DNA from 3 places in the Proteus sp. G2626 genome. Region 2 is predicted to be linked to each of the others. Evidence: predicted binding sites of a transcription regulator. Region 2 holds the regulator's gene; each other region holds the start of a gene.
The links. The regulator PurR, encoded in region 2, represses purine synthesis genes. The targets are predictions, from matches to a motif close to CANGCAAACGTTTGCNTG.
Positions count from the first base shown of each region.

Region 1: the regulator PurR is predicted to act here: its motif matches at 6,036-6,053, upstream of purT (formate-dependent phosphoribosylglycinamide formyltransferase).
Region 3: the regulator PurR is predicted to act here: its motif matches at 7,147-7,164, upstream of glyA (serine hydroxymethyltransferase).

Region 1 is NZ_JAABNH010000022.1:62,511-73,834, reverse strand. It holds gene GWJ05_RS09065 (lysophospholipid acyltransferase family protein) at 1-352, opposite strand, end outside; gene GWJ05_RS09060 (CDP-alcohol phosphatidyltransferase family protein) at 356-1,018, opposite strand; gene GWJ05_RS09055 (response regulator transcription factor) at 1,961-2,596, opposite strand; gene GWJ05_RS09050 (aminoimidazole riboside kinase) at 3,877-4,824, shown strand; gene rarD (EamA family transporter RarD) at 5,051-5,962, shown strand; gene purT (formate-dependent phosphoribosylglycinamide formyltransferase) at 6,086-7,270, shown strand; gene GWJ05_RS09035 (substrate-binding domain-containing protein) at 7,314-8,033, opposite strand; gene GWJ05_RS09030 (ABC transporter substrate-binding protein) at 8,045-9,097, opposite strand; gene htpG (molecular chaperone HtpG) at 9,295-11,178, shown strand.
Region 2 is NZ_JAABNH010000027.1:106,731-118,054, reverse strand. It holds gene GWJ05_RS13050 (Grx4 family monothiol glutaredoxin) at 1-29, opposite strand, end outside; gene GWJ05_RS13045 (sulfite exporter TauE/SafE family protein) at 422-1,237, shown strand; gene sodB (superoxide dismutase [Fe]) at 1,531-2,109, shown strand; gene cydH (cytochrome bd-I oxidase subunit CydH) at 2,247-2,330, opposite strand; gene purR (HTH-type transcriptional repressor PurR) at 2,599-3,624, shown strand; gene punR (DNA-binding transcriptional activator PunR) at 3,647-4,549, opposite strand; gene punC (purine nucleoside transporter PunC) at 4,668-5,885, shown strand; gene cfa (cyclopropane fatty acyl phospholipid synthase) at 6,192-7,346, shown strand; gene GWJ05_RS13010 (riboflavin synthase subunit alpha) at 7,442-8,101, opposite strand; gene GWJ05_RS13005 (MATE family efflux transporter) at 8,415-9,788, shown strand; tRNA gene GWJ05_RS13000 (tRNA-Val) at 9,938-10,014, shown strand; tRNA gene GWJ05_RS12995 (tRNA-Val) at 10,043-10,119, shown strand; gene pykF (pyruvate kinase PykF) at 10,582-11,324, shown strand, end outside.
Region 3 is NZ_JAABNH010000026.1:38,060-49,383, forward strand. It holds gene GWJ05_RS11225 (sensor histidine kinase) at 1-292, shown strand, start outside; gene qseG (two-component system QseEF-associated lipoprotein QseG) at 292-1,293, shown strand; gene glrR (two-component system response regulator GlrR) at 1,305-2,642, shown strand; gene GWJ05_RS11240 (NAD+ synthase) at 2,716-4,332, shown strand; gene glnB (nitrogen regulatory protein P-II) at 4,348-4,686, shown strand; gene GWJ05_RS11250 (hypothetical protein) at 4,956-5,603, shown strand; gene hmpA (NO-inducible flavohemoprotein) at 5,713-6,909, opposite strand; gene glyA (serine hydroxymethyltransferase) at 7,276-8,529, shown strand; gene GWJ05_RS11265 (3-phenylpropionate MFS transporter) at 8,622-9,776, shown strand; gene suhB (inositol-1-monophosphatase) at 10,033-10,836, opposite strand; gene trmJ (tRNA (cytosine(32)/uridine(32)-2'-O)-methyltransferase TrmJ) at 10,962-11,324, shown strand, end outside.

The sequences.
Region 1 (11,324 bases), on a different contig from region 2:
GGTTAGGTATCTTTTCATCTTGGCTATTTTCTTCTGTGAAATTCATTTTAGTCGCATGACGAGGAATAAGGATCGCTCTAAAAATACGGCGAGATAAATAACGTCGTAGGCGATTTTTATTCCAGTAATCTTCAGCTGCAACGGGATGTACATAAGGGCGAATATTGGGTGTAAGACAAGACCAAATGACTAAGCCATCAAGATGGCTAGAGTGGTTAGCGTAATAAATACAAGGTGTATCCTTCGCAATGGGAGAGGTCTGTTTTGCACGAATTCCAGTTAGAAAACGGCAGATAGAAACTAATACAGATGAGACCACTTTTGCGTCTAAAGCAAGTTTTCCATTTTTCATTAATTAGGCACCTTGTGCTAAATCCCGTAAAATTCGACGGGTTCTGAAAATTGTAGTAAGTGTTGAACCTAAAATAATAATCCATAATGCAATAAAAAAGAGCCATATTCCCCAAAGGTTAGGAATCAAAGCGGCAATAACAGCAACCGAAGTGAGTAAAGCCATTCGATGTTGTTTCGCCATGGGGCCTGTAAAGTGTTGATCTAATCCACAGCTTCCACCTAATACTCGAACATAAGCGGTCATGACCGCAAAAAACGCACCTACCCAGCCTAAAGTTATCGCCATCGAAAAGTCAGCGGATAATCCATAGCCCACACCTAAAATAATCAGAGTATCTGCAATTCTGTCTGGTAATTCGTTATAAACAGCCCCAACAGGGCTTTTCATTCCGCCTTCAACAGCAACCATACCATCTAATAAATTACAAATAAGACGACCTTGGATCATTAATGCACCAAAGATCAACAAAAATGAGCGTAATAGACCATGAGAATAAGAAAGGGCAAAGAAGAGTAATAAGCTAGCAAGTAATGCAAATATAATGCTAAACACCGAAATACCATTGGGTGTTGCTCCTTTTTGCTGTAAGTAGCGACTACATTTTGTTGCCCAGTTTGTTTGTCTTGCTTTTATAGGACGGCGATTTTTATCTTGGTTATTCATTTTTTTTGTAAAAAAGCGAGTTAGGTGGATATAGCATAAGACTATTTGTTCAAAGTGAGAATAAGAAAAAACGTATAAGTTTATCTTATATTTCAAAGATACGAATTTATTCCATATTTAATAATCAAATTAAGACTATACATAAATTATCAATAAATATTTACTTTTCTAAGGGTTAGTACTTATCCCATGATAAGAGGTTATACTTACCTTGAGAGATCATTTAATGATAATCTTTATTGGAGTATTATTAAGTAGAAATGATAAATAATGTATTACATTAATTAAACTATAAAGAGAATAAATTTCTTAAGTAAGAGGGAGTATAAAGGGTAATAATAATTATTATTTCTTATTTTACTGCTAAAATGACGGTAATTAAAACACACTAGTTAGAATTTTCTTATTAAAAAAATTTTGTTTAAGTCAAAAATAAAATCGCATAAAAAATCTTTAAATGAACATAAAAAAAGAGACAAGGATTTCTTTTGTATTATTTTTTAATCGTTAATAATTTTCTTCGTGAAATAAGAATAAAGAATAATAAGAATTAAAAATGAGAAGATTCATATTTATAAAAAGTAAAAAATGATTTATATCAAATGAAATGCTTCATCTATTCTTATATTACTATTATTAATAAAAAACAGTGATTATAGTTATTAATAATAGCGATTATGAGAATAAAATATACAAGTGTTTTAAATTGAAATTAAGCGAACACTAATGAAAGGGTGGCATCAAAATAAGTTGCCGCCCCTTCTATCGTAGAATGGAGTCTAACGTATTAATTATTCCCATATTAGGTACAAATCATCCAAAATAGAATGTTTTTAGAAGTACAGTTTTCTCTCATTAATAGAAAATAATGAAAATTGAACAGGCTATATCGTTATATCGTAGATATTAAACCTATTGATAAATAAAATTCACATGAGTAAATCAGCCAGCTTTTAAGTCATATTTCTTAAAGAAATCATATTCTTGAACCAATTGTGGTAGTGATCTTATTTTCAATTTTGTATACATATTTGAGCGATGTACTTCAACAGTACGAGGTGATAGCGAAAGTTTTTCTGCCGCTTCTTTACTCGTATTTCCCTCAAGGATCATCTCCATAACTTCTTTTTCTCTATTTGATAACTTACCAAATTTATCTTTTAAAGATATATATGTTCGAAATTGCTCTACTTCACTTTCATAATGTAGAAAGGATTCAGAGACAATATTAAGAAGCTCATTTACATTCAAAGGGCGAGTTAAATATTCAAAAGCGCCTGATTTAAATGCACTACGACAACTCTCAATGGAACTATCCCCAGAAATAATAATAACAGGGATGATGTTTTTCAATTTGTTGAGTTCTTTAATCAGTGCAATTGATGGTGCAGCACTGTTTTTTGTATTAATGATGATACACTCTTTATGCGCTCCTTTTGTTGAAGAAAAATAGTATTTCAAGAAAGCCTGTTCATTTGAATAGGTTTTCACATTAGCTGCTAAAGAAGAAAGAACAGCTTTAAGTTGAACTTTTGTACTGTCATCTTCAAAAGTGATTAAGTGGATTATTGATTCCATATGTTGCTCCTGGTTTTACTCAGCTCTTAACTAAAAAGTGAATAAGTAACGAAATTTGACTAATTTATAAGTTTTTTGTGTAGGGTAACATTCACGTAACGGAGCCATATTCAGAATATATCAAATTAAAAATGATTAATACTTCTGTATTATATTATAGATAAAATATCAGAACTTTGTTTTGTTTCAATATTTGTATTTTATAGATAAGAATAATTTATTTCTATAATGGATTTTCGGATAACTATTATTAATTGTAACTAAGTTTTTTACCGTAAGTGATTTTAACTATATTAAACGCAGTTAATAAGTAAAAAAATAATATATTTAGGTGCTTATTGGTAACGAATTTAATCGTAGTATTTAGTTACAATAAAATTCCTTTTGTGTTTGGTTGACTTTACTTCTTGTAAAATAGAACTTTATTTATATCTAACCTTGTTAATAACTTCATCGATCCAATACTGGGGGGTATCACTGAAAAAGGTAGCCCGACCTGAATCTATTTCTTTTATGATAGTCTTAAAGGCGATTAATAATCCTGCGTTATTAATACCAAAGACACTGAAATTTAATCAAAATACTATTGATCAATGTATCTATGTTCCAGATTATTCTGCATGAAAAATTTATGATGAGACACAACGTCTCTTCAATTGATGATGTTTTGAAAACAGATACCAGAGAGATATCATTTCTTATTGAAATAATCCCCCCTTAATCGAATGACAAGAAAATTTAGGGAGCGTTCATTTGTTGTCAATCTGATGGCACAGGATTGTTACAAAAAGACCCTTTAGTAACTTTTAGATCAGTGTTTTGACGCTATTATCTACACTATAATGGGGTTACGTATTCTATATCTGGATCTGGTTGCTGTTTTAGGATATGGCAATATGATGGAGTGCTGTTTTATTCGCTATTAACAACGATTCAATTACCTTGCTAATTAGCTGAACACGACGTTCTGTCAAAATTATGTTTTGTCATCGAGATAGCACTAGTATTTTTTTAAGTAGTCGATGCTATTTAACCGCGACTATTTACCTGATAACAACGTTACTTCACCACTCATAGCAAAAAGGTAAAAAACATGTGTCTTGTGGTGAAAAGACAATTACACATTCCTTTTCTTGATTAATGGAGAAGAAATCCAGGCACTCACTTATAGAGGTGTTATTAGTATGGATTGATGTGCAATATCTTCCTTTAATCGTTATGAATTGTGATAAAAACAGAATATAGTGAAGAAAAATAAATGCTTATCTTCAGGAGAGATTATGAAAGTCTGGTCTTTAGGTGATGCTGTTGTTGACCTGATCCCATTACAAAATATGCAATATGAGGCGTGTGCAGGTGGTGCTCCAGTTAATGTTGCTACTGGTGTAGCCAAGCTTGGTCAACAAAGTGGTTTTATTGGACGTGTTGGGGAAGATGCGTTCGGCCATTTTATGCAAAAAACATTGTTTGATTTGGGGGTTGATACTCGTGCAATGGAGTTTGATGAGTTTCACCGAACCAGTACTGTTCTTGTTTCTTTACAAGAAAATGGTGAGCGTGATTTCACCTTTTTAGTTGCCGAATCCGCTGATCAATTTTTAACAGAAAAGTCATTACCAATATTCGAAAAAGATATTTTGCATTTTTGTTCTTTGGCATTAGTGAATCCTATTTGTCGCTCAACCTTGGATACAGCAATCAATCGCATTAAAGAGACAGATTCATTGTTAAGTTTTGATATTAACTTACGTCCTCAAATGTGGCGTGATCACGAAGAAATGCGCAAAGTTATCGATGATTATGCACATAAAGCCGATATCTTGAAACTATCGGAAGATGAACTTACGTGGATGACTCAAGAAGTAACATTGGATCATGCACTAAAAAAATTAGAAGGTTATCCTGCGCGTTTAAAAGTGATCACACAGGGCTCTAAAGGATGTTTAGTGTTAACTCCAAACACTCAGGTCGCATTTAGTGCCTTTACCGTTGAATGTATAGATACAACTGGGGCGGGTGATGCTTTTATGTCTGGTTTGTTAGCCGCACTTGCTGAATATGGTTTTGCTGAAGATGAACAATACTTATCAAAAATAGTGACGCAAGCAGCTGCTTGTGGCGCTTTAGCGACAACTCAAAAAGGGGCAATAGCCGCTGCACCGAGTCGTAAAAAATTACAGGATTTTGTTCAGCAACAACCACCTTTACATGTCAGGGACATTTTCTAACAACGTACTGATTTTTTCTGGTTGCGGTTTACAGTGGTTTTCCTTAATCGTATTTTCTTTCTCGCCATTAATAATTACTTTTTTCGAAGTGGTTATTAATGGCGTTTTTTATATCTTCTATGCGGTAGGGCGGATGTTTAATCAATCAGCGATGCTGATCATATTGTTTTATCTATTTTAAGCGTATGATATTAAATCATATCGACTTTTATTAATGGAATATTAAATGTGGGCTCAATCGGGGGCAGTATTAGCCATTTTTTCTTATATTCTTTGGGGGATCACACCTCTGTTTTATCGGCTTTTACCCGGCGCTCAACCGTTAGAAATGTTAGCTCAGCGTTTAATTTGGTCTATTCCTTTATTATTGCTGGTACGACTTTTTATTAAGAATAGAACTCAATGGCGCGCGATTTTCCAGGATAAACGTTCTGTTTTTATGTGTTTATTTAGTTCAATGGCTATGGCGGTTTCTTGGTGTACGTTTACTTATGCATTAACACATCAACAAGTATTAGAAGCGAGCTTGGGGTATTTTATTAATCCTCTTTTCTCGATTTTATTAGGTGTGATATTTCTTAAAGAAAAGCTTAATCCAGCAGAAAAATGGGCTGTTACCTTAATTTGTGCGGGTGTGGGATATCAGTTGTGGATGTATGGTGAGTTACCTATTTTAGCTATTATGATGGGAGGTGCATTTGCTGTATATGGGCTAATTCGTAAGTTTATTCGTTTTGATGTAATAACGTCTTTATTTATGGAAACGCTCTGGTTGATGCCATTAGCAATAGGTGTGACTGTTTGGTTTTTTATAACAGATAAAAGTGCACTTCCTTCAGCTGATAATTTGACTCGTTTTTATTATGTTTTAACAGCACCGGTTACAATATTACCATTATTATTTTTTACAGCAGCAGTGAAACGAACGACGTTAACAGTCATTGGATTAGCACAATATATAGAACCTACTATTCAATTTTTACTGGCTGTTTTCTTATTTCATGAAGCTTTTGATGAAGTTAAAGGTGTCAGTTTTTCTCTGATTTGGTTGGGACTTTTATGCTGTATTCTTGCACTGATCCGAAAACGTCTTAATTATCTAAAAATCCAAAAAGGGAAACGTAGTCAAACATTGTGATTTTTCACTTTTTTGTTTGATTATTTTTTTGTCTGACTATTTTTCTATCACGTAAAATCCGTTATGCTATATAAAAGCAATCGTTTGCGTTATTGCAATTTTTATTAATGGTGAGGATAGATAATGACTGTGCTGGGTACGGCTCTTACTGCAAATGCAACAAAAGTGATGTTATTAGGGGCAGGTGAGTTAGGTAAAGAAGTCGCTATAGAGTGTCAACGCTTAGGCGTTGAAGTTATTGCGGTTGATCGCTATTCCAATGCACCAGCCATGCATGTCGCACATCGTCATTATGTTGTAAATATGCTTGATAGCAATGCATTAAAGCTAGTTATTGAACAAGAGCAACCTGATTTTATTGTTCCAGAAATTGAAGCTATTGCAACAACGTTACTGGTTGAGTTAGAACAAAAAGGGCAAAAAATTGTTCCTTGCGCGCGTGCTGTAAAACTGACGATGGACAGAGAAGGGATCCGTCGTTTAGCTTCGGAAACGCTACTTTTACCGACCTCAAATTATCAATTTGTTGATGATGAAGTGAGTTTTAAAAAAGCTGCTTTAGAAATAGGTTTTCCTTGTATTGTCAAACCTGTTATGAGTTCATCAGGTAAAGGGCAAAGTGTTATTCGTAACCAAAATGATTTAGCTCATGCTTGGGCTTATTCGCAAGAAGGCGGTAGAGCAGGGAAAGGACGGGTTATTGTTGAAAAAATGATCCCCTTTGATTTTGAGATAACCTTACTTACTATTCATGCTGTCGATGGCATTCATTTTTGTGCTCCAATTGGTCATCGACAAGAAAAAGGAGATTATCGTGAATCATGGCAACCTCAAAAAATGAGTGATATTGCACTTGCTAAAGCAAAGAATATCGCGAGCAAAATAGTTGAGAACTTAGGTGGTTATGGTTTATTTGGTGTGGAATTATTTGTGCAGGGCGATGAAGTATTTTTTAATGAAGTCTCTCCTCGTCCTCATGATACGGGATTAGTGACACTCATTTCACAGGACTTATCAGAGTTTGCGCTTCATGTCCGTGCTTTTTTAGGTTATCCCATTGGGGGGATTAGACAATTAGGTAATTGTGCTTCAGCAGTTATTCTACCAGCGCTTTATAGTACAAATATTATCTATTCCGGTATTGAAAAAGCATTAAAAGCGAATCGCCAGATCCGCCTTTTCGCTAAGCCTGAAATTGCGGGCTCTCGTCGTTTAGGGGTAGTGCTTGCCCACGCTGATACAATAAAACAAGCACTCGATGAGGCCAAAGATGGCGCTCATGCGATAGTTGTGGATGATGCTAAATAATAATATATCATCAGTTATCTATTTTACTGCTAAGTAAATACCATCAACTTAGCGGTAAAAATCCAGCTTTAATAAAATAGTCTTTTGCATAAGGGGATAAAATTTCCTGATATAAGCTATAAGCTTGTGAATGAATAAGTGTTGCACAATAGTGAGCCGTGACATTAAAAGGTTTTGGAATAGTGAATATTTTTAATTCAGGAAATTCACTTAATTGTTTTTGATAGTGCTGGTAACCAATAAAGGCATCCGCTTGATGTGTGGTAATTAAATAGTGAGCAGCTATTCTACCTTGAGGAATGGTAAGTGAATGCTCACCTCCAACCAAAGAAAGAGCTCGCATCTTTAATGCCTGACTTAACTTTGGGTCAATCTGCGCAATATTATCAAACAGTTGCCAACTATAATCCCCTGATGGATCTGCTTTTGGTGTGGATATCCCTAATTTTAATACGGTATTTGATAATACGCTAAGCCAGTTATCTTCTTCATTTACATCATTACGCCGAGCTGTAATACAAAGCTGATTGGCAATAAAAGGAGCATATTGTAGTGCAAAACCTTTATTGATTAATTGCTGTGCGTTATTCTCATCAGCAGAAAGAAATAAATGACAAACTTCCCCCTGTTCAATACGTTGGCGTAATAATCCTGCTGGCCCAAATGTAAGTGTCCACTTTTCACTAGTTTTTTGCTGATAATGCTCAATAAAAGCAGGTAGCGTTGCTTTTAAGCTACCCGCTGCAAAAAGGGAAAATGTCATTGTGCTATATCCTACTCTTTCCCTTGATATTGCGTGCGATAGAATTTTTGATACCAATCATTAGCGGCTTTTGGCATATCGATATCGCTAAATTTTTCAGGATATAATTTTTTAGCCATCCACAACTCACCAATTGCCATGGCTTCTGGCATTGGATACCCCCATGCTTTTGCATATTCAGGCATTAAATAGATTCGATTATTTTTAACGGCACTAATGACTTGCCAGCGTGTATCTTGTTTTATTTCATCAACGACTTGTGGGTATCTGTCTTGAACAAAGATAACTTCAGGATCCCAAGCAATAACTTGTTCAAGAGAAACTTGTTTATACCCTTTGACGGTTGATGCCGCGACATTGAATGCGCCCGCGTGCTCCATCATCAAGCCGGTATACTTACCTGAGCCATAAGTGGTTAAGTCAGGGTTTGCCATATAGGCTCGTACACGTTGTTCTTTAGAAATATCTTGTAAGCGCTGACTTACGTGCTCACGTTGTTTAAAAGTATCATTTACTAAGGCTTTTGCATTTTCTGATTTATTGACGATGTCGCCAATCAGTAAAATTCCCTCTTTTAGCCCTTCGTTATAGGCTTGCTCTTCATTTTGTAATGTTGGATTAAGTGTTGATTTATCATCATTAATTTCTTTACGTAATGAAATAGCGACCACTGGAATACCAAGAGTTGAGATCTTATCGATCATTTCTTTAGGAGCATAATTAGTGACAAAAACAACTTGAGGTTGCAGTTTTACTAGGCTTTCAGCATCGAAACGAGTGAGATCGCCTACTTTGGGTATATTTTCCAGTGATGGCGCTAATTGCGCATAGCCATCACCTAATTGTTGTTTCCAGTTAGACATTACACCAACAATTTTATCTGTAGCATCAAGTTGAACCAGTAAGTTCAGCGTTTGATGTTGTAAAACAACAGTTCTTTCTACTTTATCTGGAATGGTTACGGTACGACCAATTTGGTCTACGATTTGTCTGTCTGCGTAAGAAAGTGACGAGAGAAAAAATAAGCCAATACCAAATAAACCGTATTGTAATAAAGATTTCATAATAATAAACCTGAGTAAATATCGCTGTATAATAAAATATACAACAAGTATTATTTTAGCTCAAACTTTAATCCTATAAGTTCTTTTATTGTTTTTATTGGCTTAATTTTTTACGTTACCCTTGAAACTTGCTTAACTATCCCCACTTTTTACTCATATTGATTTTTTTCGCCAAATTAGGATTAATTGAGGTAAAAATGAGTATGAAAGGTCAGGAAACAAGAGGATTTCAGTCAGAAGTTAAACAACTTCTTCAATTAATGATCCATTCTCTTTACTCCAATAAAGAAATTTTCCTTCGCGAATTGATTTCTAACGCATCAGATGCGGCTGATAAATTGCGTTTCCGTGCATTATCAGATGCAACTCTTTATGAAAATAACGGTGAATTACATGTTCGCATTTCCACTGATAAAGAGAATCGAACTCTGACTATCAGTGATAATGGTATTGGTATGACTCGCGATGAAGTCATTGATAATCTAGGTACTATCGCAAAATCAGGTACCAAATCATTTTTAGAATCTATCGGACAAGATCAAGCTAAAGATAGCCAATTAATTGGTCAGTTTGGTGTCGGATTCTATTCTGCGTTTATCGTTGCAGATAAAGTGACAGTACGCACTCGTGCAGCTGGCGAAAGTGCAGATAAAGGTGTTTTTTGGGAGTCTGAAGGCGAGGGTGATTACACCGTTGCTGATATTGAAAAAGCAGATCGCGGGACTGAAATTACGCTTCATTTACGTGAAGGTGAAGATGAGTATCTAGACGATTGGCGTCTGCGTAGCATTATTAGTAAATATTCCGACCATATTTCTTTGCCTGTTGAAATTGAAACGAAAAATGAAGAAGACGGCACAGTAACTTGGGAGAAAATTAATAAGGCGCAAGCACTTTGGACTCGTAATAAAGCTGAAGTAAGTGATGATGAATATAAAGAGTTTTATAAGCATATCTCTCATGACTTTGCTGATCCATTAAGCTGGGTACACAACCGCGTTGAAGGTAAACAAGAATACACAAGTTTATTATATGTGCCTTCAAAAGCGCCTTGGGATTTATGGAATCGTGAACAGCGTCATGGCTTAAAACTGTATGTACAGCGTGTTTTTATTATGGATGAAGCTGAGCAGTTTATGCCTAATTACCTACGTTTTATTCGTGGGTTAGTTGATTCTAATGATTTACCACTAAACGTTTCGCGTGAAATTCTGCAAGACAGCTCTGTTACACGTAACTTACGTAGTGCATTAACTAAACGTGCATTGCAAATGTTACAAAAACTGGCAGAGAATAAGCCTGAAGAGTATCAAGCATTCTGGAAAGAGTTTGGTTTAGTCTTAAAAGAAGGCCCAGCAGAAGACTCATCTAACATTGAAACTATTGCTAAGTTACTACGTTTTGCATCAACACATAACGACAGTGATGCTCAAACCGTTTCACTGGAAGATTATGTTAGTCGCATGGTGGACGGTCAGGAAAAAATCTATTACATCACCGCTGATAGCTACGCTGCTGCAAAAAATAGCCCTCATTTAGAGCTGTTCCGCAAAAAAGGCATCGAAGTATTGCTGTTATCAGATCGTATTGATGAATGGATGATGAATTATCTGACAGAGTTTGATGGCAAATCATTCCAGTCTGTTAGTAAAGCAGATGAATCTCTTGATAAACTGGCTGATGAAGAAAAGCAAGCTGAACAAGAAGAAACAGATAAACAATTAGCACCTTTCGTTGAACGCATTAAAACGTTGTTAGGTGACAAAGTGAAAGAGGTGAAATTAACACACCGCTTAACGGATACACCTGCGATTGTGACAACCAGTGCGGATGAAATGACCACACAAATGGCTAAATTGTTTGCAGCTGCAGGACAAGCCGTACCTGAAGTGAAATATAACTTTGAGTTAAACCCAAATCACCCATTAGTGAAACAAACATCAGAGTTAACCGATGATGCTTTATTTGCTGATTGGGTAAATTTATTACTGGATCAGGCATTATTTGCTGAAAGAGGCTCTTTGGAAGATCCAAACCAGTTTATTCGCTTAGTGAATCAACTTTTAGTTCAAAAAGCGTAACTGTTTTCGTTTTCAAACATTTAAACCACGTTTCTCTGAAAAGAGAGCGTGGTTTTTTCTTTTTCGACAAAAATAAAATGCAATCGCTACCGTGATTTCTTGAGCGATGACCTCACAAAATGGTATGGTAATGCGTTTTCGAGTTT
Region 2 (11,324 bases):
TGGCGTTCAATTTTTTCAATAGTCGTCATTCGTAAGTCCTTACAACCTTTTAAATTCGATATGCTTTATATGGGGAAAACATGGAAGAAGAATACCACTTTATATCGGAAAGCTCTATATAAGTTTAGTTATCAATATAAAACAATAGGTTGCTGTTAAATCACGATCCTGTTGATAAGAAAACATAAAATAAAACATAAAAAGCAAATTAATACGTTAAAGATATTTATGAATGTGTCTATCGCATAATTAATTCGATCATGCATAACAAAAATAAAAAGCTTCAGTGAAAAGGCTTTTTATTTCGATTGAGAAAATACTCAGTACTCGAATCGATGGTTTAATTACATGAATTGCTACCCTCCAAAAAGGATCTAATGTATATAAATGGGTTTGTTATAAATCCTAGTGAGTATTAATTATGGACATGATTTTGCTGTTTCTTTTAGTGGGTTGTATCACTGGCTTTTTTGCTGGACTACTTGGCATTGGAGGCGGTGCAATCATTGTTCCGGTGGTGATGTATGTGGTCAGTCAACAAGCTATCCCAACAGAGATGGTAATGAAAATTGCCTTATCTACCTCATTTTCTGTCATCATATTTTCCACAGCATCTTCTGCGTATTCTCATAACAAACACAAAGCTATTTTGTGGGAGCAATTTCCCTTATTATCTCTCGGCACGATCATAGGTATGCTTGCAGGCACTTTTCTGGTACAAAAAATGTCAAACACGCTCTTACAGATCGTGTTCTGTATTTTCATGATATATACCATTTATGGGTTATTAACTAAGAAGAAAGAATCTGAACGTATTGAAAATGTAAAAGATCCCATAGTTTCAAAACCAACCTTAACCCGTGGCGGCTCTTTAATTGGCTTTATATCCAGTTTTATTGGTATTGCTGGTGGCACGATTACCATTCCTCTTTTAAGCCATTGGGGATTTAATACACGTAAATGCATTGCAACTTCTTCTATGATTGGTGTCATTATTGCTTCAATAGGCACAACGATGGGGATTGTCTATGGCTGGAATAAAACAAATATTGATGATTATTACTTGGGTTTTATCTATTTACCTGCCTTTATCGGAATAAGCATTACTAGCGTACTCTTCGCACCAGTCGGTGTTAAAGTTGCTTATCGACTTCCCATACTAAGAGTTCGCCAAATATTTGCATTATTTCTATTTTTAGTCGTGGTGAAAATGATGTATACGCTTATTATAGAATAAGCAATTCAAAGAAATATTTTGAAAAAAGCAAAATTATTTTCTTTTATTACTGTCAATTTTTACTACTTTACGAGTCACCTCGCGGGATATACTCTTATGAGTATTACTAATCTATATGGCTTATAATTATAGATAAAAGATATTTAGCTGTTATTTCAGCAGATTTTTGTTAAAATAATTAGCAAAATAGTAACAACTTAGTAATTCATTTGCCTCATTTTATCAATTCAGATGATTATGATGAAATGATTTCAGGCACAAAACCCGAAATAGATAGTATAAAGGAGTACGCAATGTCTTTCGAATTACCAAAATTACCTTATGCGTTAGATGCTCTTGAGCCACACATCTCTAAAGAAACATTAGAATACCACTATGGTAAACATCACCAAACCTATGTAACCAACTTAAACAACTTGGTTAAAGGCACTGATTTAGAAAACAAATCTTTAGAAGAAATTATCAAATCTACAGATGGCGGGATCTTCAATAACGCAGCCCAAGTATGGAATCACACTTTCTATTGGAACTGTTTAGCACCAAATGCAGGTGGCGCACCAACAGGTAAAATTGCTGATGCTATCAACAAAGCATTTGGCTCTTTCGAAGAGTTCAAAAAGCAATTTAACGATGCAGCGGCGAAAAACTTCGGTTCTGGTTGGACTTGGTTAGTTAAAAAAGCTGACGGCTCTGTCGCTATTGTTAACACATCTAATGCAGCAACCCCCGTTTCAGGTGCAGATAAACCACTGTTAACTGTAGACGTATGGGAACATGCTTACTACATCGACTACCGCAATGCGCGTGTTAAATACTTAGAAGAGTTCTGGGCTCTGGTTAACTGGTCATTTGTTGAAGCTAACCTAGCTTAATTGAGCTTGATTATCAAAGGTGAGTGATTGCAATTCATTTTTGGTGACAAAATAACAAAGGGCCTTGGGCCCTTTGTTATATTCAGATATTCGATAATCTATTATTTAAATTGATCGGATATTTTATAAAACAGTGATTAGAACAACATAGTTGAAAATAAAACGATCATAACAAGCGCTGCGACTGCTGTGCTCAAACCAAATTTCAGATCCGTATCCATCTATATCTCCCTCAATATGATTATAATACACGTTATTAACCATAACCTTACCATGGTTAAATATTATCACATATCAAAATTTGCTAAAATAGCGACCAGTGCACAATTTATAACATTGATTAATACTTTCACTTTTGAGCTAGATCATACAAAATTCATAGCTAATCGCTAAATTATTGCCAGTGTTTGCCCTATGTATGACTATACTGGCAGTTAAACCACAAAATTAGATAAAAGAGACCAATGAAGGTCAGGAGTTTTCCACACCATGGCAACAATAAAAGACGTGGCAAAACGCGCAGGCGTATCAACCACGACTGTTTCTCATGTGATCAACAAAACACGTTTTGTTGCTGAGAACACACGGGCAGCAGTTTGGGCCGCTATAAAAGAATTAAATTATTCGCCTAGTGCCGTTGCGCGTAGTTTGAAAGTTAATCACACCAAATCCATTGGCCTGTTAGCCACGTCCAGTGAAGCTCCTTACTTTGCTGAGGTGATTGAAGCAGTTGAAAACAGTTGTTATAGCAAAGGCTATACACTGATTTTATGTAATTCACATAATAATCTTGATAAACAAAAAGCCTATTTAGCGATGTTGGCACAAAAACGCGTTGATGGATTATTAGTGATGTGTTCTGAATATCCCGATCACCTTCTGACTCTTTTAGAAGGCTATCGTAATATTCCCATGGTTGTCATGGATTGGGGTAAAGCTCGTGGCGACTTTACAGACACCATTATCGATAACGCTTTTCATGGTGGTTATATCGCAGGCCGTTACCTTATCGAACGAGGTCATCGTGATATTGGTATTATTCCTGGGCCATTAGAACGCAATACTGGTGGTGGTCGTCTACAAGGCTTTTTAAAAGCGATGGAAGAAGCCAAGATCACAGTAAAAGATGAATGGATTGTACAAGGTGACTTTGAGCCTGAGTCAGGTTATAAAGCGATGTATCAAATGTTAAATCAAAAACAACGCCCTACTGCTGTTTTTTGTGGCGGTGATGTTATGGCAATGGGCGCAATCTGTGCGGCTGATGAGCTAGGTTTACGTGTTCCTTTCGATATTTCAATTGTGGGTTACGATAATATTCGTAATGCACGTTATTTTACCCCAGCATTAACCACAGTCCACCAGCCCAAAGAACGCTTAGGTCAGATGGCCTTATCAATGTTACTTGATCGCATTGTTAACAAACGCGAAGACGCTCAAACAATCGAAGTACACCCTCGATTAGTCGAGCGCCGTTCAGTTGCTGATGGTCCTTTTATCGACTATCGTCGCTAAGACTTATTCAGAACGCCGATTTCTAGCGAAGCCATTCCTCATTTAAGGTTTGGCTATCTCCAAGATAATCTAACAGCCACGTTAAAGCGGGCGATTCACTCTTATCGACCCACGTCAGACAGCATGGGCTGTCTGGCAATGGCTGTGCGAGGGTTAAAGTAACTAGCTTACCCTGGGCTATCAATGGTTCAGCACGATGCCAAGGCACCATCCCTACACATAATCCCGCTAATAAACATTCAAGCCCCATATCCCAGGTTGGTACAACCATTCTACGTTGATTATTTAATGCCCAAGTATCCCGCTTGGGTAAACTGCGTGATGTATCCTCTAAACATAAACTAGGATAAGGTCGCATTTCGTCATCCGTTAATGGATGTTGTGCTTTAGCTAAAGGGTGATCAACGTGGCAAACACAGCGCCAAGGCATAAATCCCATATCCCTAAAACTATAACGTTCACCAATCGGTGAAGCTCTTGTCGCACCAATAGCTAAATCAACACGACCATTCACTAAAGAGTCCCACACTCCATTAAATACTTCTGGGTAGACATACAACTCAATATCAGGAAAATGGCGATAGAAATCGAGAATAAGTTGTTGTGTTCTTTCAGGTTTAACAATGCCATCAACTGCTATACTAAATTGACCGCGCCACCCATTAGAAACTTGTTGACAAAGATGTCGAGTGTCATTCATTTTTTTGATAACAGATCGCGCTTCTTTGATAAAAATTTTACCTGCATCGGTTAATTCCACATCACGGTGACGACGCTCAAACAAAGGAACAGCAAGCCATTCCTCTAATTGTCGAACAGTGTAACTAACAGCGGAGGGCACTCTGTGCAATTCTTGAGCAGCGGAGCTAAAACTTCCCGTTCTGGCGACTGCATCAACAACTTCTAAAGAGTATTCTGACCACATAGCATTTATTCCTTTGAAAATTTTTCACAGCATTAACCAAATATTCCCGTTTCACAAGTAAAATAAGTCTTCGTTACAATACCTAAAATGTTCTACATCACATAGCATAGAAAACAAAATGAATTCTAAAACATCCACACAATCAAAAACACCTATGAGCTTTATGGTGTACCTAGCAGGTTTGAGTATGTTAGGTTACTTAGCTATTGATATGTATTTACCTGCATTTGGTATGATGCAACGTGAACTCTCTATCAGTGAAGGTGCTATTAGTAATAGCTTAAGTATCTTCTTATTTGGTTTTGCTGTTGCTCAATTACTTTGGGGACCACTTTCTGACAAAGTGGGTCGTAAACCTATTCTTCTTATCGGTTTAGGTCTTTTCGCTTTAGGCTGTCTTGGCATGCTGTGGGTTGAAAGTGCAACCGGCTTGCTTGCTATGCGCTTCCTACAAGCTTTCGGTGTCTGTTCTGCTGCTGTTATTTGGCAAGCACTTGTTATTGACCGTTTTGATGAATCTCGCGCTCAGCACGTTTTTGCTCTAATAATGCCACTCGTTGCATTATCACCAGCATTGGCGCCTTTAATCGGTGCATCGTTGTTAAATCATGGTGGCTGGCGCATGATTTTTATGCTGTTAATGGCGGTGACGCTGGTATTAATGCTACCTACATTAATGTTAAAAAACATTAAACAAAAATCAGTCACAGAAGCAAATCAATCTTCTGCTTCATTTATAACTTTACTAAAATCTCCGCTCTACACAGGTAACGTATTAGTTTACGCTTCTTGTAGTGCTGGTTTCTTTGCTTGGTTAGCTGGCTCACCAATCATTCTTGAGAAGATGGGTTATTCACCACAGGATATCGGTTTAAGCTATATTCCACAAACTATTGCATTTATGGTCGGCGGTTATGGTTGTCGTATTTTACTGTCAAAAATAACGGGTAAGACATTATTACCGCTTCTGTTAATAGGTTATGCCGTTAGCATGACTGCGTTATATCTTGTTGCTAAATTTACTGAGCCAACACTAACCACGATCTTAATTCCATTCTGTATTATGGCTGCAATGAATGGTGCATCTTATCCGATTGCCGTCTCTAATGCTTTATCGGCTTATCCTGAAATCAGTGGTAAAGCTGCCGCATTACAAAATGCGCTTCAACTGGGTCTTTGTAGCTTAGCAAGTTTTATCGTGTCTGCATTTATCAGCCAGCAACCTCTGATTAACACCACCGCAATTATGGCGTTAACGGCACTCCCAATGGCAGTTGGTTACTTTATTCAGCGTAATAAATCCGTTACCAAACACACAGTTCAAACAGTAGAATAATTACCTCCTCTATTTTAAGAATTATCTTAAAAGGGCCTTTTTATAAAAAATGGCCCTTTTATTTTCTAGAGAAAAACAATTCACATCTCTATACTTACCTGTACGTTGTAATAGCGTTTTATTTATTTTTCTTTCGGATTTTGAGGCATTAAACAGATTATTAGCTGATTATGTCAGATTAGTCGTCTTATTAATTCTATTCGTTCAATCACTATTGAACACAATATCATTTTAATACTGTCAATCTGTGCACATCCTTTCTTAACTTTATGCCTCAAAACCCGCTTAGTTTACGCCGGAGAGTATATGAGTACATCTTGTGTAGAAGAAGGCCGAAAGACCTCCAATGATCCTTACGAAAGGATCGCTATAGAACTATTAACTCACGCAGATATTCGAGTCAATGGCTCAGAACCTTATGATATTCAGGTTCACAATCAAAATTTTTATAAAAGAGTATTGCAACAAGGCTCATTAGGTCTCGGTGAAAGCTATATGGACGGCTGGTGGGATTGTGAACGACTTGATATATTCTTTCATAAAGTATTACGTGCAGGTCTTGAAAATAAACTTCCGCAAAACCTGCGTGATATCTTAAAAATTGCAACAGCCCGCCTTTTTAATTTACAAACACAAAAACGTGCATGGATGGTTGGTAAAGAACATTACGATCTCGGTAATGATTTATTTACAGCTATGCTTGATCCAAATATGCAATATTCCTGTGGTTACTGGAAAGATGCAGATAACTTAGCGCAAGCTCAAGAACATAAATTAGATCTTATTTGCCGAAAATTAGATTTAAAACCTGGTATGACTTTACTCGATATCGGTTGTGGTTGGGGTGGACTTGCTGCTTACGCAGCAAAACATTTTGGTGTTTCTGTTACTGGTGTCACTATCTCTGTTGAACAACAGAAATTAGCGCAAGCACGATGTGAAGGACTTGATGTTAATATCATTTTAGAAGACTACCGCGATTTACATGAACAATTTGATCGCATCGTTTCTGTCGGCATGTTTGAACACGTTGGCCCCAAAAATTATGCAACTTACTTTGATGTCGTTCGTCGGAATTTAAAAGAAGATGGTCTGTTTTTACTCCATACCATTGGATCTAATCGCGATAAAGTGAATGTAGATAGTTGGATAAGTAAATATATCTTTCCTAATGGTTGCTTGCCGTCAATTCAAAAAATTGCACATGCCATGGAAAGTAAGTTTGTGATGGAAGATTGGCACAATTTTGGTGCGGATTATGATAAAACGTTAATGGCATGGTATCAGCGTTTTTTAGCCTGTTGGCCAGATATTGAATCAAATTACACACCGCGTTTTAAACGTATGTTTAGTTATTATCTGAATGCCTGTGCGGGTGCATTTCGAGCCAGAGATATTCAATTATGGCAAATCATGTTAAGCCCTAAAGGGCAAATTGGTGGTTTACAGATCCCTCGTTGATTTTTCTTAAAGACAAAAAAAGCCAGTTTAATAAATCAACTGGCTTTTTCTTTAATCTGAGTTAATGCAAATAATACTAATAATTAATAATGTGATTATTGCTCTTCATTTTCACTTTGCTGTGCTGCTAATAAAGCTTGTTGCTCTGCTTGTTGTGCCATAACACGCTCTACGGTATCCACAATCGCTTGAGTTTGAGGATCAAGTTCAATATTCACTTTATCGCCAAGACGTTTACGACCCAGTGTCGTTCTATCGCGAGTTTCTGGAATGAGGTGAACACAGAATCGATTATTAACAACATCACCAATAGTCAAACTAATGCCATCAATACCGATAAAGCCTTTATGCAAAATGTATTTCATCAACGATTTATCAAAGATACGAAACCAAATCTGTAAGTTATTTTCTGATGTAATAATTTTGGCAACTTCAGCGGTTGTGACGATATGACCAGACATCACATGTCCACCGATTTCATCACCGTACTTAGCTGCGCGTTCAATATTAACTTCAGAACCTACGTTTAATTCACCAAGGTTAGTAAGACGCAATGTCTCTTTCACTAAATCAAAGCTAATGTGCGTACCTTCAATTTTAGTGACCGTTAAACAGCAACCATTATTCGCAACAGAGGCACCTGTTTCTAAGTTACCGACTAACTCTTTCGGTAATTCAATGATATGGGTACGAAAATCGCCTTTATCTTCTATAGCAATAACTCGCCCTTTTCCCTGAACAATACCTGTAAACATCTTACATCTCCTTGGGTAGATAAACTGGTAAACTCAATTTAGGCTTATGCTAATTAGAATAACATAGCTCTTATTAATACAAAGGAACAATTATCGTGTTTATTCCTTGTTGATTATCGCCATTAAATATAACGTAAAAACACCTAATAAATTATCAAAATCCTGTGTTTAAAAAGCGAAGCTTCTTTCGTTGCTAATTAAACTTTTATCATTAGAATATGCGTTCTTGAGGATCTCTTTACGTCATTTAAACAATACGGCGTTTGTTCTCTTCCTTTCCTTCCTTTTTCTTATAATAAATAAAGGTGTATGCGTGCAGAAGTACATAAAAGAAGCGCGTAGCTTACTTGCTTTAGGTATCCCCGTGATCATCGCGCAATTTTCCCAAACGGCAATGGGTGTGGTTGATACTGTTATGGCGGGTGCGGTAAATGCGACAGAAATGTCCGCAGTAGCAGTAGGCACGTCTATTTGGTTACCAACGATTTTATTAGGTCAAGGAATATTAATGGCATTGACGCCAATCGTTGCACAATTAAATGGCTCTGGACAGCGAAAACATATTGCTAATCGTACTCAGCAAGGTTTTTGGCTCGCGACGTTCTTATCAATTATGGTTATAGCCATACTTTATAACAGTCGATTTATTATTGAAGCACAGCATGATATTGAACCAGAATTGGCGGAAAAAGCCATTGGCTTTATCCACGCCATTATGTGGGGTGCTCCAGGCTGTCTTTATTATCAAGTTTTACGAAGTCAATGTGAGGGATTATCCAAAACAAAACCGGGTATGATCATTGGTTTTATTGGCTTATTAATTAATATTCCTGTTAATTACGCCTTTATTTACGGTAAATTTGGGGCACCGCAATTAGGTGGTATTGGTTGTGGTGTTGCAACTGCCTCTGTTTTCTGGGCTATGTTCTTGATGATGCGTTATTACGTGCGCAGAGCACCAACACAGCGAGATGTAATGCCAGTAAAACGTATCGTGCTTCCAGAGTTTCATACGATAAAACGGATTACCTTTTTAGGTCTACCTGTTGGTTTGGCATTATTCTTTGAGGTAACACTATTCGCCGTTGTTGCATTATTAGTATCACCTTTAGGCGTTACTGCCGTTGCAAGTCATCAAATTGCACTAAACTTTAGTTCCTTGATGTTTATGTTCCCTCTCTCATTGGGAATTGCGGCAACTATCCGTGTCGGTTATAACTTAGGACAGCGCTCTACTGAACAGGCTCGTATTTCGGCGATTACTGCTCTTACGGTTGGTTTAATGCTGGCAAGTTGTACCGCCGTTTTCTCTATTATCTTTAGAGAAAAAATAGCCTTAATGTATAACGATAATATTGAAGTGGTAACATTGGCCTCTCACCTTATGTTATTTGCTGCGCTTTATCAGCTATCAGATTCAGTGCAAGTTATTGGTTCAGGTATATTACGAGGTTATAAAGACACTCGCTCTATCTTCTTTATTACCTTTATTGCCTACTGGGTCATTGGCCTACCCTCGGGTTATATATTGGGTCGTACGGATTACTTTGTTGAAGCAATGGGACCTGCTGGTTTTTGGATTGGCTTTATTCTTGGCTTAACTGCATCTGCAATTATGATGGGTTCTCGCATTTGGTGGATCCAACGCCAATCTGATGAAGTGGTGTTATTACGCTCAGAGCGTTAAACAAAACGGTTAATTTGGCAAGAGAATGACACAAATATCAACAAATAGCTTTAAATACGAGCAGTTGAATATAAATTTGTGTTTTTCCTCTTGCCAGAATGGAATCATCTCGTTAATATTCGTCCCCGTTGTTACCCAGAATAGATATTGCGTCCATAGCTCAGTTGGTTAGAGCACCACCTTGACATGGTGGGGGTCGGTGGTTCGAGTCCACTTGGACGCACCATTTATTTTCAACAACATCTCAATACAGTGCGTCCATAGCTCAGTTGGTTAGAGCACCACCTTGACATGGTGGGGGTCGGTGGTTCGAGTCCACTTGGACGCACCATTTCTCTATATTCCCTATTTTTTACTCATTTTACCTACCCTACAAAATAATTAATTCAACTTGCAAAAATTTATTGCGCAACAAAACGTTTAAAAAACAAGCAGTCAGTGCTGTATTTTGATCACATCACTTAAATTTACCTTTTTTCGATTTTCTTCATAGAAATTAACCTCTATAATACGCAACATAATTTTGTTGAAAGGTTTCAGCGTATTGATTTACGGGCATCTTTAGAAAACAGAACAAATGAATTGTGATAGACTATAATGTAAGATGTCTACCAACCTTTGATACAAAATAGTGACAAGATTTTTATGATGTTGCTGAACTATTAACATGTTGCGCAACTTATCTATTCGCGATGAGTTGGTATATTCCGTTTTGTGCCATTGATACTGTTATAGGAAACAGCGACATTTATCCTTATTCATCCATTACAAGACAACCATTAAATAGACTGCCATGAAAAAGACAAAAATTGTTTGCACCATCGGGCCAAAAACCGAATCTGAAGAAAAACTGAATCAATTACTGGACGCAGGCATGAATGTTATGCGTCTAAACTTCTCTCACGGTGACTATGAAGAGCATGGCAACCGTATCAAAAATCTGCGTAATGTTTGTGCCAAAACAGGCAAAAAAGCGGCTATCTTATTAGATACTAAAGGTCCTGAAATCCGTACCATCAAATTAGAAGGTGGCAACGATGTTTCTTTAGTTGCAGGTCAAACTTTTACTTTTACTACAGACAAAACTGTTGTAGGTAACAAAGATCGCGTAGCTGTAACTTATGAAGGTTTCGCAAAAGACTTAACCGTAGGTAACACCGTCTTAGTTGATGATGGTCTTATCGGTATGAAAGTCACTAAAGTGACTGATACTGAAGTTGTTTGTGAAGTCTTAAACAACGGTGACTTAGGTGAAAATAAAGGTGTTAACTTACCAGGCGTTTCTATCGGTTTACCTGCATTAGCAGAAAAAGATAAACAAGATCTTATCTTTGGTTGCGAACAAGGTGTTGACTTTGTTGCGGCCTCATTTATTCGTAAACGTTCTGATGTTGAAGAGATGCGTGCGCACTTAAATGCACACGGTGGCAAAAACATCATGATCATCTCAAAAATTGAGAACCAAGAAGGCTTAAATAATTTCGATGAGATTTTAGAAGCCTCTGACGGTATTATGGTTGCTCGTGGTGACTTAGG
Region 3 (11,324 bases), on a different contig from region 2:
TGGTGCTGAATCAGGTAATATCTGGATCTCTAGTTATCAAGTTGAACAGAAGATAGTGATTGATATAGCCAATAAAGGAACGCCTATCCCTGAATCTGAACAAAAAATGATTTTTGAGCCCTTTTTTCAAGGTTCTTTACTGCGCAAAGGGGCTGTAAAAGGAAGTGGTTTAGGTTTAAGTATTGCTCATGACTGTATCAAAAGAATGGAAGGTGAATTAAGTGTCGTTCCTTCTGACTATGCCGATGTCTGTTTTCGTATTGAATTACCGCTACTTTCTGAGAATAAATAATGCAAATCAGGTCACAAATACAAGCATCTCCTCACCATGAGTATAAAAAAATAAATAAAAAGATGCTTGGTACTGAACCGTTATCTATGGCTCCTGCATCAACTAGAAAAATCGCATTAAATTGGAAACAATATGTCTTGTTTATTATGCTTCCACTGGTTCTTTCAGGATGTACGCCAAAGTCACTCACAGCATCGTTAGAACCTGAGCCTGAAGTGCCCGTCGTTAAACAACAAACGATTGATTACCGCTGGGCTGAATGTAAAACATTAAGCGCTTTTTATGATGAAGGCATTAATAATGCACTTTATTGGTTACGCACAATTGAATGTACAAATCGTCTTATGACTACAGAAGCACAGCGTCAAGCAAATAGTGTTGTGGTCACGGGATGGGATGATGCGTTTTATAAAAGTATTTTATTAGAACGTGCAGGTATGACGGTTGCTGATCGTCGAACACAACTCGTGTTACTAGAAAGCTATAAACTACAATTTCCAAGCTCTATGCGTGTTTTATTATCGACATGGATTGAAAATCAAACACTCATTCTCTCTTTAGCCGAAGAAAAGAATCGTTTTCGTCGTTTAACGACCGAAACAGATAATCGAATTGATGCTCTAAGAAAAGAGAATAATGCGTTAGGACATGAGCTAAATCTCACACTGAAAAAGCTTGAAAGCCTGACCCAAATCGAACGACAGTTATCGAATAGAAAGCAAAGTGGCTCTGTTGATTCGTTATCACAAAATGACGATTTAACGGAGAGTACATCTACTGAAATAGAAAAGCCTGCCGGTGAAAAGCCAGCTGAAAAACCCGTTTCGACGCAATCGATAACAGAGAAGCCAAAGGGTGAGGAAAAACAACCTTCTGCAACAGCGGTTAAACCAGAGCCTTCAAAACCAGAATCTACGAAACCCGAGGCGGTAAAACCAGAGCCAGTCAAAACTAACACTGACACACAAAGCTCAAAACCGACTGAAGCAGGATCTAAATAAGGAGAATGTGCATGGCTGGCCATAAATCAGCAAATCTTTTACTTGTCGATGACGATCCTGGGTTATTAAAGTTACTTGGTATGCGATTAACAAGTGAAGGTTTTCATATCTTCACCGCTGAAAGTGGGCAAGAAGCACTAAAACTTCTCTTAAAAGAAAAAATCGACCTTGTTATTAGCGATCTACGCATGGATGAAATGGATGGTATGGCATTGTTTGCTGAAATACAGCGTCAGCAACCAGGAATGCCAGTGATCATTCTGACTGCTCATGGCTCAATTCCTGATGCAGTCGCAGCAACACAACAAGGAGTATTTAGCTTTTTAACGAAACCCGTGGATCGTGACGCGCTTTACAAAGCGATTGATGAAGCGTTGGAATTAGTCACCACGGTTTCAGATGAAGAGTGGTCAAAAGATATCGTGACACGTAGCCCACAAATGCTACGTTTATTAGAGCAGGCAAAGTTAGTCGCACAATCTGATGTCAGTGTGCTTATTAACGGACAAAGTGGTACTGGTAAAGAAGTGCTTGCTCAAGCTATTCATCGTGCAAGCCCTAGAGCCAAAAAACCTTTTATTGCTATTAACTGTGGTGCCTTACCGGAGCAACTTCTAGAATCTGAACTATTTGGTCATGCTAAAGGTGCTTTTACAGGGGCTGTGAGTAGTCGTGAAGGTCTATTTCAAGCTGCTGAAGGCGGTACGCTGTTTTTAGATGAAATTGGCGATATGCCAATGGCGTTACAAGTTAAACTATTACGTGTTTTGCAAGAGCGAAAAGTTCGCCCATTAGGAAGCAACCGTGATATTGATATTGATGTCCGTATCCTTTCTGCTACACATCGCGATTTACCTAAAGCGATGGAGCGTAATGAATTTCGTGAAGATTTGTTCTATCGTTTAAATGTGGTGAATTTACGAATTCCGACATTAAGTGAGCGAGCTGAAGATATTCCGGTTCTTGCAAATCATCTATTACGTGAATCAGCTAAACGGCATAAGCCTTTTGTCCGAAGTTTTTCTACTGATGCTATGAAATGTTTAATGACAGCAAGTTGGCCCGGAAATGTGCGTCAATTAGTTAACGTGATTGAACAATGTGTTGCTTTAACGACGGCTCCAGTGATTAGTGAAGCTTTAGTGACACAAGCCTTGCAGGGAGAAAACACCGCGTTACCCACATTTGCTGAGGCAAGAGGGCATTTTGAAATGACTTATTTGAGAAAGTTACTGCAAATGACGAAAGGCAATGTGACTCAAGCAGCACGTATGGCTGGGCGCAATCGAACTGAGTTTTATAAATTGTTATCTCGTCATGAGTTAGATGCGAATGATTTCAAAGAATAATCTTTTCAGATAACGAATATATTTTTAAACTAGCTTTCCTTTAATGCGAAAGATAGCGGAGAGACTAATTTTTATGAGTCGTAAATTAAAACTCGCAATGGCTCAACTCAATTGGGTTGTTGGCGATATTGAAGGTAACTGTGAACGTATGTTATCTAGCGTTAAAGCGCAAGAAGATGCTGATTTGGTCATGTTTTCTGAGCTGGCTTTATGCGGTTACTCTCCTGAAGATCTGCTATTTCGCCCTGATTTTCAACAGCGTTGTGAAACACAACTTACACGTTTAGAACAAGCAAGTAAAAAAACAGCGATTGTTGTTGGACATCCTTGGTGGCAAAACGGCAAAATTTATAACGCACTTTCATTTTTCTATAAAGGTGAGTTACAAGCACGCTATTTCAAACAACAATTGCCTAATTACGGCGTGTTTGACGAAAAACGTTATTTCCAACAAGGAAATGAGCGTTGTGTTGTACCATTTAAAGGCTATCACTTAGGTTTGTTAATTTGTGAAGATATCTGGATCAATGAACCTATTGATGCATTAAAACAAGCAGGTGCTGATCTCGTTTTATCTATTAATGCTTCTCCTTATAATCGTGAAAAACCGCATGTCCGTACACAACTCATTAAAGAACATTGCCAAAGAACACACCTTCCAGTGATCTATCTTAACCAAATTGGTGGTCAGGATGAGTTGGTATTTGATGGTTGCTCAAAAGTATTTGATGAACGGGGTGCTATTACACATCGTTTAGCTGCATTTGATGAACAGACCGCTATTGTTGAATTCGACGAGTTAAACATTATTCCAATGGCAGATCCTGCTCCGGAACTTTCACCTTTAGCGCAGGTTTATCAAGCATTAGTGCTTGCAACGCGTGATTATGTCACTAAAAACGGTTTTAATGGAGCCATTTTAGGGTTATCTGGTGGGATTGATTCTGGCTTAACAGTTGCTATTGCTGTTGACGCATTAGGAAAAGAGTGTGTTCAAGCCGTCATGATGCCATTTCGTTATACTTCTGAAATGAGTATTCATGATGCCAAAGAACAAGCAGATTTATTAGGTGTTGAATTCGATACGGTATCTATTGAACCGATGTTTGATGCCTTTATGGCACAGCTGGCCCCCATGTTTAAAGATACTGTGGCTGATACCACTGAAGAAAACTTACAGGCTCGCTGTCGTGCCGTGATCTTGATGGCCATGTCGAATAAACGCCGTCGCTTAGTACTTACTACAAGTAATAAAAGTGAATCAGCAGTGGGGTACTCGACATTGTATGGTGATATGGCGGGAGGCTTCGATGTATTAAAAGATGTCCCTAAAACACTGGTTTTTGAACTTTCTAAATACCGTAATACACTTTCACCGGCTATTCCTCAGCGTGTGATTGAGAGACCCCCATCAGCCGAGCTAGCACCAGGGCAAACTGACCAAGATAATTTACCGCCTTATGACATTCTGGATGCTATTCTTGAAGGTTATGTTGAACAAGATAAATCTGTTTCTGATTTAGTTGCCGCTGGATTTGATGAAGTAACGGTCCGTAAAGTGATAAAGTTAGTCGATATTAATGAATACAAGCGACGTCAAGCCCCTGTAGGGCCTCGTATTACAAGTCGTAATTTTGGTAGAGATCGCAGATACCCAATAACAAGCGGTTTTGGTCGCCACAACTGGTAATAGCAGGATAATACGATGAAAAAAATTGAAGCGATAATTAAGCCGTTTAAGTTAGATGATGTAAGAGAAGCGCTTGGTGAAGTGGGTATCACGGGAATGACTGTCACTGAAGTGAAAGGTTTTGGTCGTCAAAAAGGACATACTGAACTTTACCGCGGTGCTGAATACATGGTCGATTTTTTACCTAAAGTGAAAATTGAAATCGTTGTTGCTGATGAAATTGTTGAAACTTGTGTTGATACAATTATGGCAACAGCACAGACAGGTAAAATAGGGGATGGTAAGATTTTTGTTTTTGATGTGAATCGTGTTATTCGTATTCGTACTGGCGAGCAAGACGAAGAAGCTATTTAGTTATCAAATAGTGTAATCGAGCTACTTGTGTTATTTATTTTATAAAAAAAGCCGGATGTTTTTTTAATCAAAACATCCGGCTTTTTCTTTTCTTTGTACATAATTAATTTTTTTATGTTTTGCCCATAGTGCTATTTCTGCTTTGTATAAGTCTATTGATGATAACGAACAATTTATTTTACTATTTTTGATAAATTTTAAGGCACAAAATGTTATTCAATAACTTTTAAGTAAAGCTATTATCATCGACATTAAAAAATCATTAAGGTGTGGGCAACATAATGTTTAATTATTTATTAAAGCGTCTTGCTTTATTTTTATGCGCAGCAGGGCTACTTGCGATCACGACAGGATTTATTTTTATTGATATTTTGGTGCTGAATAATGGGATATCAGAAACGTCAGTAACTGAATTAGGCCAAGAAATTATTGTCGCAATGATTAGCTTATTCTTTTTTATTAAAGCTTGTAAAAATAGTGAACAGCGAGGTGCATTTACTCTTATTATGGGCTTCTTCTTATGCATCCTAATACGTGAGTTAGATGGTGTATTTGATCAAATCGCACATGGTTCTTGGGTTTGGTTTGCATTAACTGTGGCATTTGTCTGTATTGCAATTGCGATTAGAGAAGGTCAAAAAACCTTAAACGGGTTAATTCACTTTATTACTCATCCTAGCCATGGAATGTTAGTTTCTGGTTTATTATGTATTTTGCTATTTTCTCGTCTCTTTGGCATGGGAATATTATGGCACAAATTATTAGGTGAAGATTATAACCGTACCGTGAAAAATATGGTGGAAGAGGGCTGTGAATTATTTGGTTATACGCTCTGTTTAATAAGTGTTATTTGGTATGGATTTTCTGCGAAAAAACATGTCGCTCCCGTGACTATTGAAAATAAATATAGATCATAAAAACAGCATGATATAAATAACAAAAGCGCTGATAAATATAACACTACCAGCGCTTTTATTTATTCTATTTTAAAGTTTAGTATTAATTAATGGTTTGATTATTTTTTGACTATAAATCTTGCATAATAACAGCATGAGGACCAAAACATTCATAATGAAGTTTTTCACGATTAATACCTAATTCAATAAGTTGTTTTGCAACAGACTGCATAAAAGGTAATGGTCCACAAAAATAGAAATGCATATCCGGAATGCTTATCCAATCTTCAACCTGTTTTAATGTCATTAGGCCTTCAAATTGATATTCTTTATTTTGGAGATCTTCAGGTCGTGGGGTGCGATACCAAACCGCTTGCTGATAATGTGGAAGTTGACTGCCGACTCGATGAACTTCATCTTTAAAGGCATGAACACCACCGTGTTCAGCTGCATGTAACCAATTGACATTGGCTTGATGGGCAGAAAGTGTGTGTAGCATTGATAACATAGGTGTTAAACCCACTCCCGCTGAAATTAAGGTGACTGGAGTTGTTGGCGATACCTCTAAATAAAAATCGCCCCCTGGTGCGGCGACTTGTAAAATATCCCCTTCTTGAACATAGTCATGAAGAAAATTCGATAAAATACCTTTCTCTTCGCGTTTTACTGCGATGCGGTATGTTTTATTATTTGAAGATTGAGTTAATGAATATTGACGTATTTCTTGATTTTCAAGACGCTCATCACGGATATAAATGCTTAAATACTGCCCTGCTTGATAAGGCGTAATATCAAGGCCGTCTTCAGGTGCTAATTCAAAGCTAGTAATGACATCACTCTGTTTTACTTTATGTATGACTTTAAAGGCTCGCAACCCCCTCCAACCACCGCTTGTTTGTTCTTTTTGTTGATAAATTTGTTCTTCGCGATTGATAAAGACATCAGCTAATACTTGATAAGCGGCTCCCCAAGCGTCTAACACTTCTTGCCCAGGGCTAAACATTTCATCAATAGTGGCTAATAAATTTTCACCTACGATGGGATAGTGCTCAGGAAGAATATTTAAACTGACGTGTTTTTGTGCGATTTTTTCAACGGCGGGTAAAATGGCAGGTAAATTTTCAATATTTGTTGCATAAGCACATATCGCATTAAATAAGGCTTCACGTTGAGCACCACTATTTTGATGGCTCATGGTGAAGATATCTTTTAATTCAGGATGACGAGAGAACATTCGATCATAAAAATGTGCGGTTAATGCTGGGCCTGTTTTAGCTATAAGAGGAATAGTTGATTTAATTGTCGCGATAGTTTGTGCATCTAACATAATTGCTCCTGAAAAATTTTCAGTTTATTGTGAATTTTTATAAATTGTATTTTATATGCAACTTATCTCTTTTTGATTATTTTGTAAATCCCTGATTTTATTTTTTAACAAAAAATCTCAATTCTTAGCGAATGATGCGGGGTGTTTGCAAAATAAGGCGAGATGTGCCTCAAAAAGGGAAATAAGCACAGGATAAAATGAGGTTGTTAAAAAGTAATAAGATGCTGTTATAATTGAATGGCAAACGATTGCGTATTTTTTCATTAGGGGCTATCTCAATGAAGAAAAAGAGTTTACACTGTATGCCATTCTTTCTCCCGTATGGGAGTTTGTCTTTAGTGAAGTTAGCTGAGTCAGGAGATCTGAATGTTAAAACGTGAAATGAATATTGCTGATTACGATCCAGAATTATGGAATGCAATGGAAGGTGAAGTGACTCGTCAAGAAGAGCACATCGAACTTATTGCTTCTGAAAACTATACTAGTCCTCGTGTTATGCAGGCGCAGGGATCTCAGCTGACAAATAAATATGCTGAAGGCTATCCGGGTAAACGTTACTACGGTGGTTGTGAGTATGTGGATGTTGTAGAGCAACTGGCAATCGATCGTGCAAAAGCATTATTTGGTGCTGACTATGCTAACGTACAACCTCACTCCGGTTCACAAGCGAATGCGGCTGTTTACATGGCATTGTTAAAACCGGGTGATACTGTATTAGGTATGAATTTAGCACAAGGCGGTCACTTAACTCATGGTTCACCAGTTAACTTCTCTGGTAAACTATATAACATCGTACCTTATGGTATTGATGAATCAGGTAAAATTGATTACGACGATATCGCGGTCCAAGCTAAAAAACATCAACCAAAAATGATCATTGGTGGATTCTCTGCTTATTCTGGTTTGGTTGATTGGGCTAAGATGCGTGAAATCGCAGATAGCATTGGTGCTTATCTGTTTGTTGATATGGCACACGTTGCGGGTATGATTGCTGCGGGTGTTTATCCTAACCCAGTTCCTCATGCTCACGTTGTTACTACAACAACGCATAAAACATTAGCTGGACCACGTGGTGGTCTGATCCTTGCTAAAGGTGGCGATGAAGAGTTCTATAAAAAACTGAACTCAGCGGTGTTCCCAGGCTCTCAAGGCGGGCCTTTAATGCACGTTATTGCAGGTAAAGCGGTTGCATTAAAAGAAGCGATGGAACCAGAATTTAAAGTTTATCAGCAACAAGTTGCTAAAAACGCGAAAGCAATGGTAGACGTTTTCTTAGAACGCGGTTATAAAGTAGTGTCTGGCGGAACTGAAAACCACCTATTTTTATTAGACTTAGTCGATAAAGATATTACAGGTAAAGATGCAGATGCGGCGCTCGGTCGTGCAAACATCACTGTTAACAAAAACAGTGTACCCAATGATCCACGTAGCCCATTTGTGACTTCAGGTGTTCGTATCGGTTCTCCAGCAATTACACGTCGTGGTTTTAAAGAAGCGGAAGCTCGTGAATTAGCCGGTTGGATGTGTGATGTCCTTGATAATATCAATGATGAAGCGAACATTGAGAAAGTGAAACAAAAAGTCTTGGATATCTGCGCTAAATTTCCAGTTTACGCATAAGTTTGTAACGATATAATAAAACCCGTTGTACAAGCCCGCTTCGAGAACTTGTTCTTGGCGGGTTTTTTTGCATCTTAAAAATGGGGGATTGGATGGTTATTCCATCAACATTGTGGCTTGCCTTAGATTATTTTACGTATTTCTTCTCATACGGTATCTTTTTACCATTTTGGTCAATATGGTTAAAAGGAGAAGGTGTCGATCCTGCAATGATAGGTCTGTTATTAGGTGTAGGTTTAACTGCACGTTTTGTCGGTAGCCTAATTTTAACGCCCGCGGTAAAAGATCCATCAAAACTTATCACCGCATTACGATTATTCGCCTTTCTCTCATTACTCTTTACTGTTGCATTTATGATGGGCAACCATTGGGCATGGTTATTCTTTGTGATGACTGGGTTTAACGTATTCTTTTCACCTATGGTGCCTTTAGGAGACTCTCTGGCTGGTACTTGGCAAAAACAATTCCCCTTTGATTATGGAAAAATCCGCGTTTGGGGCTCAATTGCTTTTATTATTAGCTCATCATTGTTGGGGATCTTAATTGACGCTTTTGGGCATCCCATCATTCTTTATGGATTGATTGCCAGTACCCTTGCATTATTTCTTACATCGATGCTTCGCCCTAAAGTCATGCCTCAAGGTAAGGTGAAAAAAGCAAAACACAGTAATGTGTCTTTTATGAAACTCATTTCTGATGGGCCTGTTTGGCGCTTTTTGTTATGTGTTTCTCTACTGCAAGGGGCGCATGCCGCCTATTATGGCTTTAGCGCGCTTTATTGGGAAAAGGCAGGGTACGACACTGCAACAATTGGTTATCTTTGGTCATTAGGTGTGGTATCTGAAGTTATCGTTTTTATGCTCAGTCACCGTTTATTCCGCCGGTGGAGTGCAAGGGATTTACTGCTACTTTCTGCTTTTGCAGGGCTTTTACGTTGGGGATTAATGGGAAGTTTTACCGCATTACCCGCACTTATTGTCGTTCAAATCTTACATAGTGGTACGTTTACAGTATGCCATTTAGCTGCAATGCGTTTTATTAGCGCCCGCCAAGAACACGAAATTATTCGTCTGCAAGCTGTATATTCCGCTTTAGCAATGGGCGGCAGTATTGCCATTATGACGATTATATCGGGTTGGCTATATGAAAAACTCCCAAATCAAGAATCATTAATTTTCTGGTTAATGGCAGCTCTAACGATCCCTGCGATGTTGATCAGACCCAAAGTACAGCCTCAAAATACCTAATTCCTCTATTATTCGAACTCATGTGGTTATTAGGCAAATACTAGAGGTTGTGATAATCCGAAAAGTTTTTCTATTTATTGATAAGCAAGAAATGACATCACCATTATTGGACAAAATAGCACTAGACATCAGCAGATTGTCAGTGAGTGAGCTATTAATATAATGAGAAGCGAATAAATAGGTAAGAAAAAAGGCCATTACATTTTACTGTAATGGCCTTTTTCTTTATGTTTTTATCGTTATTTTTACCGACAAATTAACGTTTTAACGCATCTGTTAATTCGCTACGAATTTCAGCTAATAATGCTCTAACGACACGTGGGTTACCAGCAACAATATTACCTGTTTGTAGGTAGCCGTGGTTACCAGTAAAGTCAGAAACGATAGCACCTGCTTCACGAGCAATTAACTCACCGCCTAAGAAATCCCAAGGTTTTAAGCCAATCTCAAAAAAACCATCAACACGGCCAGCGGCAACATAAGCTAAATCTAAAGCTGCTGAACCTGTACGACGGAAATCAGCACAAGGAACAAACAGTTTACCTAACATGTTCATATAAGCAGCTGAATGTTGTTTACTTTTGAATGGGAAACCAGTTGCAAGAACAGCACCATCTAAATCACGAGCATTAGAGCCACGTAGACGATAACCATTTAATTGAGCGCCTTGACCACGAACGGCTGAGAATAATTCATTGCGCATAGGATCATAAACAACAGCCACTTCAGTACGGCCTTTAATGCGTACAGCGATAGAAACAGAGAAGTGTGGAAGACGTTTAATGAAGTTAGTCGTGCCATCAAGTGGATCAATAACCCATTGTATGTCGTGATCTTCACCGAGTAACTCGCCACTTTCTTCCGTAATAATGGTGTGTTTTGGATAAGATTTACGGATGATTTCAATGATTGCTTGTTCTGCGTCACGGTCAACATTAGTGACAAAATCATTGGTACCTTTCTGATTAGTTTCTACAGATTCAGGATTTTCGTAATTTTTGGCGATTAAATTACCAGCCTTACGTGCGGCACGTATGGCAATATTCAGCATCGGATGCATGGTTATCTTCCACAAGATGTTAAAGAACGGGGATAAAAAAACGTGCGAGAGTATAACAGGCATTCGTGTTTCTGGCTACAATTGTGATAAAATAGATGGATCACAAAGCAATTAACAAGAAATCAATGTTAGAAAATATTCGCATCATCCTTGTAGAAACCTCGCATACAGGCAATATGGGCTCCACAGCTCGAGCTATGAAAACTATGGGATTAACTAATCTTTATTTTGTTAATCCAAAAGAAAAACCAGATTCACATTCTATTGCCCTATCAGCAGGTGCAAGTGATGTTATTGGCAATGCACATATTGTTAATAGTATCGATGAAGCGATTGAAGGCTGTGGTTTAGTCATAGGAACAAGTGCCCGTAGCCGTACACTTTCTTGGCCAATGCTTGCACCACGTGAATGTGGTGAACGCTGTGTTATGGAAGCTCAAAATAAACCCGTTGCAGTAATTTTTGGTCGTGAACGTACGGGGTTAACT